Regions from separate parts of the Bacillus shivajii genome, predicted to be linked through region 2. Evidence: predicted binding sites of a transcription regulator. Region 2 holds the regulator's gene; each other region holds the start of a gene.
What was found. The regulator Rex, encoded in region 2, represses fermentation and respiration genes when NADH is low (regulators of the CRP and FNR family bind a similar motif). The targets are predictions, from matches to a motif close to TTGTGAAATATTTCACAA.
Positions count from the first base shown of each region.

Region 1: the regulator Rex is predicted to act here: its motif matches at 1,444-1,461, upstream of adhE (bifunctional acetaldehyde-CoA/alcohol dehydrogenase).
Region 3: the regulator Rex is predicted to act here: its motif matches at 1,656-1,673, upstream of LGQ02_RS15095 (DoxX family membrane protein).

Region 1 is NZ_CP084703.1:198,519-201,806, forward strand. Features, by position in the region: gene glmS (glutamine--fructose-6-phosphate transaminase (isomerizing)) at 1-515, shown strand, start outside; gene LGQ02_RS01070 (hypothetical protein) at 1,077-1,304, shown strand; gene adhE (bifunctional acetaldehyde-CoA/alcohol dehydrogenase) at 1,554-3,288, shown strand, end outside.
Region 2 is NZ_CP084703.1:527,255-530,542, reverse strand. Features, by position in the region: gene LGQ02_RS02665 (MDR family MFS transporter) at 1-854, opposite strand, end outside; gene LGQ02_RS02660 (redox-sensing transcriptional repressor Rex) at 1,096-1,731, opposite strand; gene moaC (cyclic pyranopterin monophosphate synthase MoaC) at 1,774-2,253, opposite strand; gene LGQ02_RS02650 (ABC transporter ATP-binding protein) at 2,431-3,288, shown strand, end outside.
Region 3 is NZ_CP084703.1:3,102,506-3,105,793, forward strand. Features, by position in the region: gene istB (IS21-like element helper ATPase IstB) at 1-618, shown strand, start outside; gene LGQ02_RS15095 (DoxX family membrane protein) at 1,016-1,513, opposite strand; gene LGQ02_RS15100 (hypothetical protein) at 1,896-2,060, opposite strand; gene LGQ02_RS15105 (YitT family protein) at 2,403-3,239, opposite strand.

The DNA.
Region 1 (3,288 bases), 330 kb from region 2:
AAGAACTTGCGATCGTTGCAAATGCAATGGAAACATTAACAGACCAAAAAGAAGCTCTTGAAGTCATCGCTCGTGAATACTTGAGTGTTACTCGCAGCTGTTTCTTCATCGGCCGTGCTGTTGACTACTTCGTTTGTTTAGAAGGAGCATTGAAGCTGAAAGAGATCTCTTACATTCAAGCAGAAGGCTTTGCAGGCGGAGAATTAAAGCACGGAACAATTGCATTAATTGAAGAAGGAACACCAGTGGTTGGCCTTGCAACGCAAGAGCACGTAAACTTAAGCATTCGTGGAAACATGAAAGAAGTTGTTGCACGTGGTGCATCACCTTGCATGATCAGTATGGAAGGTTTCGAAGAGGAAGATGATGCACTTGTCATCCCACGAGTACACGAATACCTTACTCCACTTGTGAGCGTGATTCCACTTCAAATTATCTCTTACTACGCAGCACTACACCGTGACTGCGACGTCGATAAGCCACGTAACTTAGCAAAATCAGTTACAGTAGAATAAGCTAGTAACGCCGAGAGGAATTGTCCTCTCGGCGTTTTTGTGATAAATAGGGGATCTATGAGGTGAATTTATATTTATTTAATGGTTGTATATGGGGATGTATAGCCTTTTTGTTTTAAAAAGTTGATATTTACAATGGTAGTTGTCTGACCTTTATTTTTCGCTCAGTAATTCATGTTTTCTCGGGGATTGAGTCCTACATATTTGAGTCCGGGTCAGCTGAGTCAGACTCATTTTTGTAGGACTCAATTCATGAATAAAAACGAGAAAAAGCGAATGCGAGAGATCTTAAAATGAATAAAAATACAACCCGCCAGCGAAGTTTCCTACTATAATCCAATACACAGCTGCACTAATAAACTACAAATCTATGAATGTTTGTTAATGACTTGTTTTCAGCAAGCTTTTACTAGAGGAATTTTAAAAATAAAATTTCGTAATATTACGGAGGAAGGGAATCTATAATTTCGAATTGAATGATAAACTGTCATTGATTGTTCAATATTTCACAAAGAGATTTGTGATACGATGTACTCAAGAAGAGAAAAGGAGTTGAGACAAATGATCTTGTGCGAATGGAGAGAATTTACAACCGATACGGAGACATATTCCAAAGAGATGTTTGAAACGCTCGTTAATGATGAATTTGAAGCCATGATGTTTGAAGAAAATTGTAACACTCCATCATATATTTGGACGGTAAATCATGTTTGTATTATTAAACAGAACGCCAAATTGTATAGTGATATTTCGATTACAAAGATTCCAAGAAATCCAGTATGTGAGTAATTTTTGTGACATAGTTTGATCAATAATTCACAAAATAATAGACTGTTCATTAAAACAAAACACCAAATTGTACAGTGAGGCTTCGATTACAAAGATTCCAAGAAATAAAGTGTGTGAATAACTATTTTTTTGTTACATCATGCTCAATATTTCACAAAAAACTAAAGTACTTATATTTAATTACCTAATGCCCATCCACATATGTTTTTCTAAAAAATGAAACGAGGATTTAATCAAGGAGGAATCAAAATGGCAACAGCTGAAAAAAAGCAGCAAAGTGTTGAAACAGTCATTGATGAATTAGTGAACAATGGTCAAAAGGCATTAACGGAATTTTTGACGTACGATCAGGAACAGGTAGACAGAATCGTCAAGAAGATGGCATTAGCGGGACTCGAACAACATATGCCACTTGCTAAAATGGCGGTCGAGGAAACAAAACGTGGCGTTTACGAAGACAAGATCATTAAAAATCTATTCGCGACCGAGTACGTGTACAACAACATTAAATATGATAAAACAGTCGGAATTGTCGAGGAGCATGAGCAAGAAGGTGTCATTCACATTGCCGAACCAGTAGGTGTTGTAGCAGGTGTAACACCGGTCACAAACCCAACGTCAACAACGATGTTTAAGGCTTTAGTTGCCATTAAGACACGAAACCCAATTATTTTCGCTTTTCATCCCTCCGCACAAAAATCAAGCAGTGAAGCGGCAAAAACACTTCGTGAGGCAGCGATTGAAGCAGGCGCACCTGAACATTGTATCCAATGGATTGAAGTTCCGTCCATTAAAGCAACACAGGAGCTGATGAATCATACAGGTGTCGCACTCGTACTAGCAACCGGCGGAGCTGGGATGGTGAAATCAGCTTACAGCACAGGAAAGCCAGCATTAGGCGTTGGACCTGGGAATGTTCCTTGTTATATTGAAAAAACAGCAAGTGTTAAACGCGCTGTGAACGACTTAATCTTATCGAAAACCTTTGATAACGGAATGATTTGTGCTTCTGAGCAAGCCGTCATCGTCGATAAGGAGATTTATGAACCTGTAAAACAGGAAATGCTGTACAATGGTTGTCATGTTTTAACTGAGACAGAAAAGCGCAAGGTTGAAAAGCTAGTCATAAATGAAGAAGCATGTGCTGTTAATGGAGAGATTGTTGGTCTTCCAGCCTATGAAATTGCGAAAAAAGCAGGTGTTAATGTTCCTGCAAATACGAAGATTTTAATTGCAGAATTAACGGCCGTTGGTCCAGATCATCCCCTTTCAAGAGAAAAGTTGAGTCCGGTATTGGCCATGTATCAAGTGAATAGCTCAGAGGAAGGGCTTGAGCGTGCAGAGCAAATGCTAGAGTTCGGAGGCCTTGGACACTCAGCGGTGATTCATTCAGAAAGTGAAGCCATGATTCAAGCGTTCGGGATGAGAATGAAAGCCGGAAGAATCATTACAAATGCTCCTTCATCTCAAGGTGCAATTGGCGACATTTATAATGCGTATCTGCCGTCTCTGACTCTCGGCTGCGGATCATATGGGAAAAACTCTGTCTCCTCAAACGTCAGTGCGGTCCACCTTTTAAATATAAAACGAATTGCGAGAAGGAATGTGAATATGCAGTGGTTTAAAGTTCCACCAAAAGTATACTTTGAAAAGTATTCTACTCAGTATTTATCAAAAATGCCAAATATCTCAAAAGTCTTTATTGTAACTGACCCTCACATGGTTAACTTGGGCTATGTTGATAAGGTCTTATACTATTTAAGGAAACGCGCGGACTATGTTCACGCTGAAATTTTCTCAGATGTCGAGCCAGATCCTTCGATTGAAACGGTCATGAAGGGCGCTGAGAGAATGAGGAAGTTTCAACCTGATTGTATTATTACACTTGGCGGAGGGTCAGCAATGGATGCAGCGAAAGGGATGTGGCTCTTCTATGAACATCCGGATGCTGATTTTAAAGGCATGAAACAAAAGTTTTTAGACA
Region 2 (3,288 bases):
ATGAGAAAAATTCCACCAAACAAACTAATTGAACTAATAATTGCGACCCAAACACTGTATGCGTAAGCTTTAATTTTAAATATCGATAGATCTAGTAAAGGTTGTTCTGTTTTGTTTTCGATTTTCACAAAGAAATACAATGCAATAGCCCCGATGATCAATAACGATATATTCAGTGGGTCATATAAATGCGCGAGTTCACTAATTCGCCCTAAAGCAAGTAAGATCGCCCCAACTCCAAGGGTCACTGTGACAAACCCGCTTCGGTCAAACTTCAAATTGTCTGCTCGCTTCGTTCGCTTTAGATAAAGCATTGAAAAGGTTAATCCTAAAAGACCTGTCGGTATATTACATAAGAATAACCATTGCCATGTACCAAGTTCAATAATGAAACCACCTAATGTAGGTCCAATCGTTGGTGCCATCATCGCTGCAATTCCCCAAATCCCAGTCGCCATCCCTCGTTCTTTTTTCGGGAACACTTGGAAAATGAACACCATGGAAAGGGGCATAATAAATCCGCCACCGACTCCTTGAAGCCCACGGAAAAAAATGAGTGATGATAGATTCCATGAAAACGACCCTAATAGAGACCCTAATAAGAAGAGGGAAACGCCAAACAAATACATTTCCTTCTTTCCGAACTTATCACTTAAAAAACCTGTAAGTGGCATCGTAATCCCCATGGTTACCATGAAGATCGTAATTACCCAACCAGCCGAAACAGCATCGGCATCAAAAACCTCCATGATATGTGGAACAGCTGGATTTAACATACTGTTATTTAAAATGACTGTAAATGTACCAAGTAACACAGAAATTAATACGAGCCATTTATGTGGAATTTTACTCATGTTTTCACCTGATTCCCTTATTAGTTAGCCAAAATGTTCGATTCTCGAAATATATAATTCTACTATACCAAAACATGTGTATGATTTCATGATAGAATTTAGGACTTTTTTGGAAATCAAAAACAAGTTCTTCCTATACAAAAAGCTGCAGGTACATTTCTCCCACAGCTTGTCTAAGTGATGACACTTATATATCGTTTTTGTTCCGTTTTCCAACAATGAAAGGGTATCAACCGTTTCATTACATTGGATAATGTTTCAAGAAGTAGATAAGGGATTGAAGTTCTACAGATAAATCAATATGATGAACTCGGACGTTGTCTGGTACAGATAACCTTGCTGGTGTAAAGTTTAAGATCCCTTTAATTCCAGCATCTACTAACTGATCAGCAATCCCTTGCGCTGCTGCTGAAGGGACAGTTAACATTGCCACTTCTGCTTCACCAGCTATGCGTTCTTTTACTTCATCTAAATGATAAATGGGAACGCTTCCAATTTTTTGACCGACCTTGCTTTCATCAACATCAAATGCCATCTCAATTCTCATATTGTTACTTTTCGTAAAGTTGTAATTTAATAAGGCAGTCCCTAAGTTACCGACACCTACTAAAATAACCTTTCTTATTTCATCTTGATCTAATGTTTTTCTAAAAAAGGTTAATAAATAATTGACGTTGTAACCATACCCTTTCTTTCCTAGCGCGCCGAAATAGGAGAAATCCCTTCGAATCGTCGCTGAATCGACTTTTACTGCTTCACTTAACTCTGTTGAAGATACACGATTTTTCCCTGATGCTTGCAAGCTTTCTAAAAAACGATAATATAACGGCAGCCTTTTTGCAGTTGCTTGCGGTATTTTTGTTTGATCGATATCCATTTTTTTCGCCTCCCACCATCATGAATTGGTTCAATCGCTCTTTTATCTCTTGTAGTCGCCGCTCTTTCCGCCGGTTTTCTCCTGCAAGAAAGTCTCGCCAATGACCATTCCTTTATCTATAGCTTTACACATATCATAAACTGTAAGTGCTGTTGCTGATGCAGCTGTTAACGCCTCCATCTCTACTCCTGTGCTCCCTTTCGTCTTCACACCAACTTCAATAAGAAGAATGTATGTTTCTTCACTTACTTCCCAGTCAAAATGAATATCCACACCTGAGAGTGATAATGGATGACACATTGGAATCCATTGCGATGTATTTTTGGCCGCCATTACTCCTGCTACTTGTGCAACGGAAAGAACGTCACCTTTTTTCATCGTTCCTGCAGTAATGCCCTCGTAAATATCTTTTGTCACTTGGACACTGCTTTTCGCCACAGCTGTGCGAACCGTTTCTTGTTTGTCAGAAATATCGACCATTTTTGCTCGACCTTGGTCATTAAAATGTGTAAACGAACCCATCGGTGCCCCTCCTTTTGTCTCTTCGTCTATTGTACACCATAGTTGGACAAACTGCACAATCCTTCTCTAGATTAGCAAGAATTCATGTTCCACTTTACTACAAATGTTGCCACTTTGCGTAACAGTCATGTACACTTATTTTGTAATGACCCAATGATGTGGTGAGGATGAAATAATATGATTTTATTACAATGTGTACAAATAACAAAGTCCTTTGGGGCTGAAACAATATTATCCAATGTAAAACTTGAAGTCCAAAGTCGTGAACGAATTGCTCTTGTCGGTCGAAATGGCGCAGGCAAGTCAACATTGTTAAAAATTATATCAGGAGAACTATCTCATGACTCTGGAGATATTATTATCCCTAAAAACGTTGAAATCGGTTATTTAGCCCAACATAGTGGCTTAAATACGAACCGCTCAATTTGGGATGAAATGATGTCTGTTTTCACCCATTTAAAACAAATGGAGAAACATTTACGAGAATTAGAAGAAAAAATGAGCAACCCAAGTGCACCAAACTATGAAAAAGTATTGCAAGAATATGATCAATTACAACAAGACTTTAAAGATCAAGGCGGTTACCAATATGAAGCCGACATTCGCAGTATTTTATCTGGGTTAAACTTCTCTGATTTTGATTACGATACACCGATATCCAGTTTAAGTGGTGGTCAAAAAACAAGACTCTCTTTAGGCAAATTGTTATTAACGAAGCCAGACCTTTTAATTTTAGACGAACCGACAAACCACCTAGACATAGATACACTCACTTGGTTAGAAAACTATTTAGCTGGCTATCCCGGAGCAATACTCGTTGTCTCGCACGACCGATACTTTCTCGATCGAATCGTAGATTATGTATACGAGCTAACCTTTCATTCAACAGTGAAGTTCACCGGAAACTACAGTGCGTACTTAGAGGAAAAAGCAAAACGCCTCGAGCTTGAAATGAAAATGTATGAAAAACAACAAGGTGAAGTGAAAAAGTTGGAAGACTTCGTCCAGAGAAACATTGCTCGTGCTTCAACAAGT
Region 3 (3,288 bases), 1.9 Mb from region 2:
GATTTAGAACATTCCCGTCGTAAGAGTAATAAGCTCCAACGCTTGATTAAGACAGCAACTTTTTTGAATTCAAATGCATGTATTGAAGATTTGGAATATCATGAAGATCGAAGACTAGATAAAGATTTGATATTAAAACTGGCCGGCTGCACCTATATCCAAAGCAGTCACAACATCATATTGAAAGGACCTACTGGTTCCGGTAAAACATTTTTGGCAACGGCTTTTGGAGTATCTGCTTGTCGCCAATTTTATAATGTTAAATACATTCGCTTACCGGAATTATTGGATGAACTGTCTCTCGCAAAATTAGCCGCAGACGGCAGCTACCGGAAATTGATCAAAAAATATAAGAAAGTAGATTTACTCATCCTTGATGAATGGTTACTGACAGACCTATCAACGGATGAAGCAGCAATCCTATTAGAAATTACAGAATCTCGTCATAAAGCTGCTTCGACGATTTTCTGTTCACAAATTGACCCTAGTGGATGGCATATAAAGTTAGGGAATGAAACAATTGCGGAAGCAATTCTTGATCGTATTATCCATGACTCCTATCAAATTCTGATAGACGGAGATGTTTCTATGCGTGAGCGTCATGGATTAGGTGGGTAAGTTGAAGATGGCGACTCTAACGAGAAAGGAACTGCGAAAGATAGAAGAATACTATTATTGGAGTGGATACAAAGCCTGGTATCCATTTCCTAAAGAACTAAAAGCAGAGCTTTTGAGTGTCTATAGTGAGGAGCCTTTTCCTCAAACTTGGACGGAGGAGGATATTTGGCAGGGTTCCAGAAAAGTGATCAAGAACTACTTCGATAACAAATCTAACTAATTGAACGTAAAAAAGTCCTACAAGATTATTAAAATGTTAATCTGTAGGGCTTTTTTATTCAATGGTAAACACGTTGGCGTTGTGTGGTAATATCCTTGTCATTCGGTGGTAAAAAACATGGCGAGAGTGGTACATTCTAGTGGCCGTAATCATCATAGGCGTTTTTTTCTTTTATTGTTAAGCTGCGGATTGTGCTGATGCATTTTTCTTAAAGATCACTTGTCGGATGTAAGGAATTACCCAACGGTCTCCACCGTAGCGACCTGCGTTGTATCCTGCTGCGATGACAAAGATACTGATTAATACTAAGAATGGATTTGATGATATTGTTCCTGCAAACATGAATGCGAAGTTCATAATCATTCCGAAGAAAACAGCTGCTGTTGTTAAGATCCCTAACAGTAAGCCTATTCCTACTAAAAGCTCTCCCCAAGCGACCATGAAACTAAATACCCCAGCATTCGGTAAAGCAAAGCCCTCAATGAATGCGTGATACGTTGGATATTGCTCGATAACGGCTTCGTTATTCACAACACCATTTAAATAACCAGATGCATCAAAACCGCCAGTTACTTTTGACCAACCTGCTGTCATCCATTGCCACCCTAAATACACACGTAATACTGCTAAAATCCCCGCTGCGATTGAATTATTTCTTAAAAAGTCCATAAACATGATGAATTCCTCCTCTAGTAAAATATGAATTTATTATTTCCTTAGGTTTCCGACATTCCAGTTAAATGATTAACATGTTTGATTAAGTTGTTGTTATTAGTGATCACTAACTCTTTACACTTATATTATATACTCTATACACTTGTGAAAACCGTCACAAGTGTGAACGTTCCGTTGCAATCTGGTGAATAAAGTGTGACAAACATCACTTTCGACTATACTAAGTGCACGTATAGTTAAATGAGCCACTAATGGCGGAAAGTCATTTGTATTTCGCCAAAAGCACCTTTTAACAACAAAAAAACCAGGTGCCAAGCACCTGGTTTTTTTACCACAAACTCAAGGACGGAAGCAATTAGCATTGATTCATCTTCCTCGCAAGCTAGTGATTATTTTTATCTAGCTTTTCATTTATAACAACCACTTTCTTTTCAAGGTTTTCTAGACGATGTTTATTTGTTTTATTTCTTTTAATAAGAACAACCAGCAAATAAATAATTCCAAAAATGAATGCGAACGAAAAAAGCTGATATAAAATATCAATCACTTCAAATGCATCTCCTTTAATAACTTTATTTTCACTAATGAAATGTTCGATAAAGAAATTTCTTGTTCCACGTGTGACAATTATTTAATACACCATCTTTTGATGTGAATTGTAATTGTCTTTTCTCATGGTCATGTGGACTAAGGTTATTTCCATCTCCTAAAAACTCTACCAGGTATATGGTTGTTTCTTATGAAAACAACTGAATAACACTTATATATCAACAAAAATAAAGGAGATAATGCAGGCACGTTTTCCCTCCATAAATGAGCGGTTATTTTCGATTTTCTTCCTTTAAACTGAACTAATTTAATTATGTCCGCCATCTCTTTATTACAACCATTAGAAACGATTAAACCTTTTATGTTTAATACCTGCCGTTTCATTTACCATCGAAGCTTCTAATACCGCATTTCGGTCAACAGAGAGTACTTTTTCTTTAAGTTTAGGATACATAAACCTGTTCGTTATACAGTAAATGACTTTTGTTTGCTCTCTTAAATAACCACCTTCACCATATAAATATGTCAGTTGCACATCTAAATCCTTAATTAACATTTCTCCGATTTCTTCAGGTTTGTCTGAAATAATTGTAATCGACTTCTCTTGATTTAACCCGTCCAATACAAAATCAATCGTTTTAGAAACGATAAAAAAAATCGCAACGGAGAACATCGCTTGCTCCAAAGAAAAAATAAAAGCCGCTATGGATAATATGATTGCATTAATTGCAAACAAAAATGTGCTAAACGGAATATGGTATTTTTTATTAATCCAAATCGCAATCATTTCAGTACCGTCAATTGCACCACCCAATTTAACCACTAATCCGATGCCTATACCTAGTAAGAAACCACCATATAACACAATTAATACTTCAGATGTTGTAATAGGAAGCATTGGAGCCATCCACGCCAAGCCGATACTCGTTATAACGTTCGCGTACAATGTCCGAATCACGAACTTTCTTCCCATATACTTTGCTGCAAATAGTAAGGCTGGAATATTTAAAGCAAGAAACACGGCCCAAATAGGTAATTCCCACACCGCGTTCGACATAATCGCTATTGCTGTTACACCTCCATCAACGAGGTCATTCGGAGCTAGGATTAGTTCAAGTCCGGCAGCTACAATAATCGAACCACATGTTAAAATAACGTATTCAAAAAGCTTTGTCATCCTCCCCCCCTTAAACTCACAAAGGTCGTCACATATTCATAAATATGTT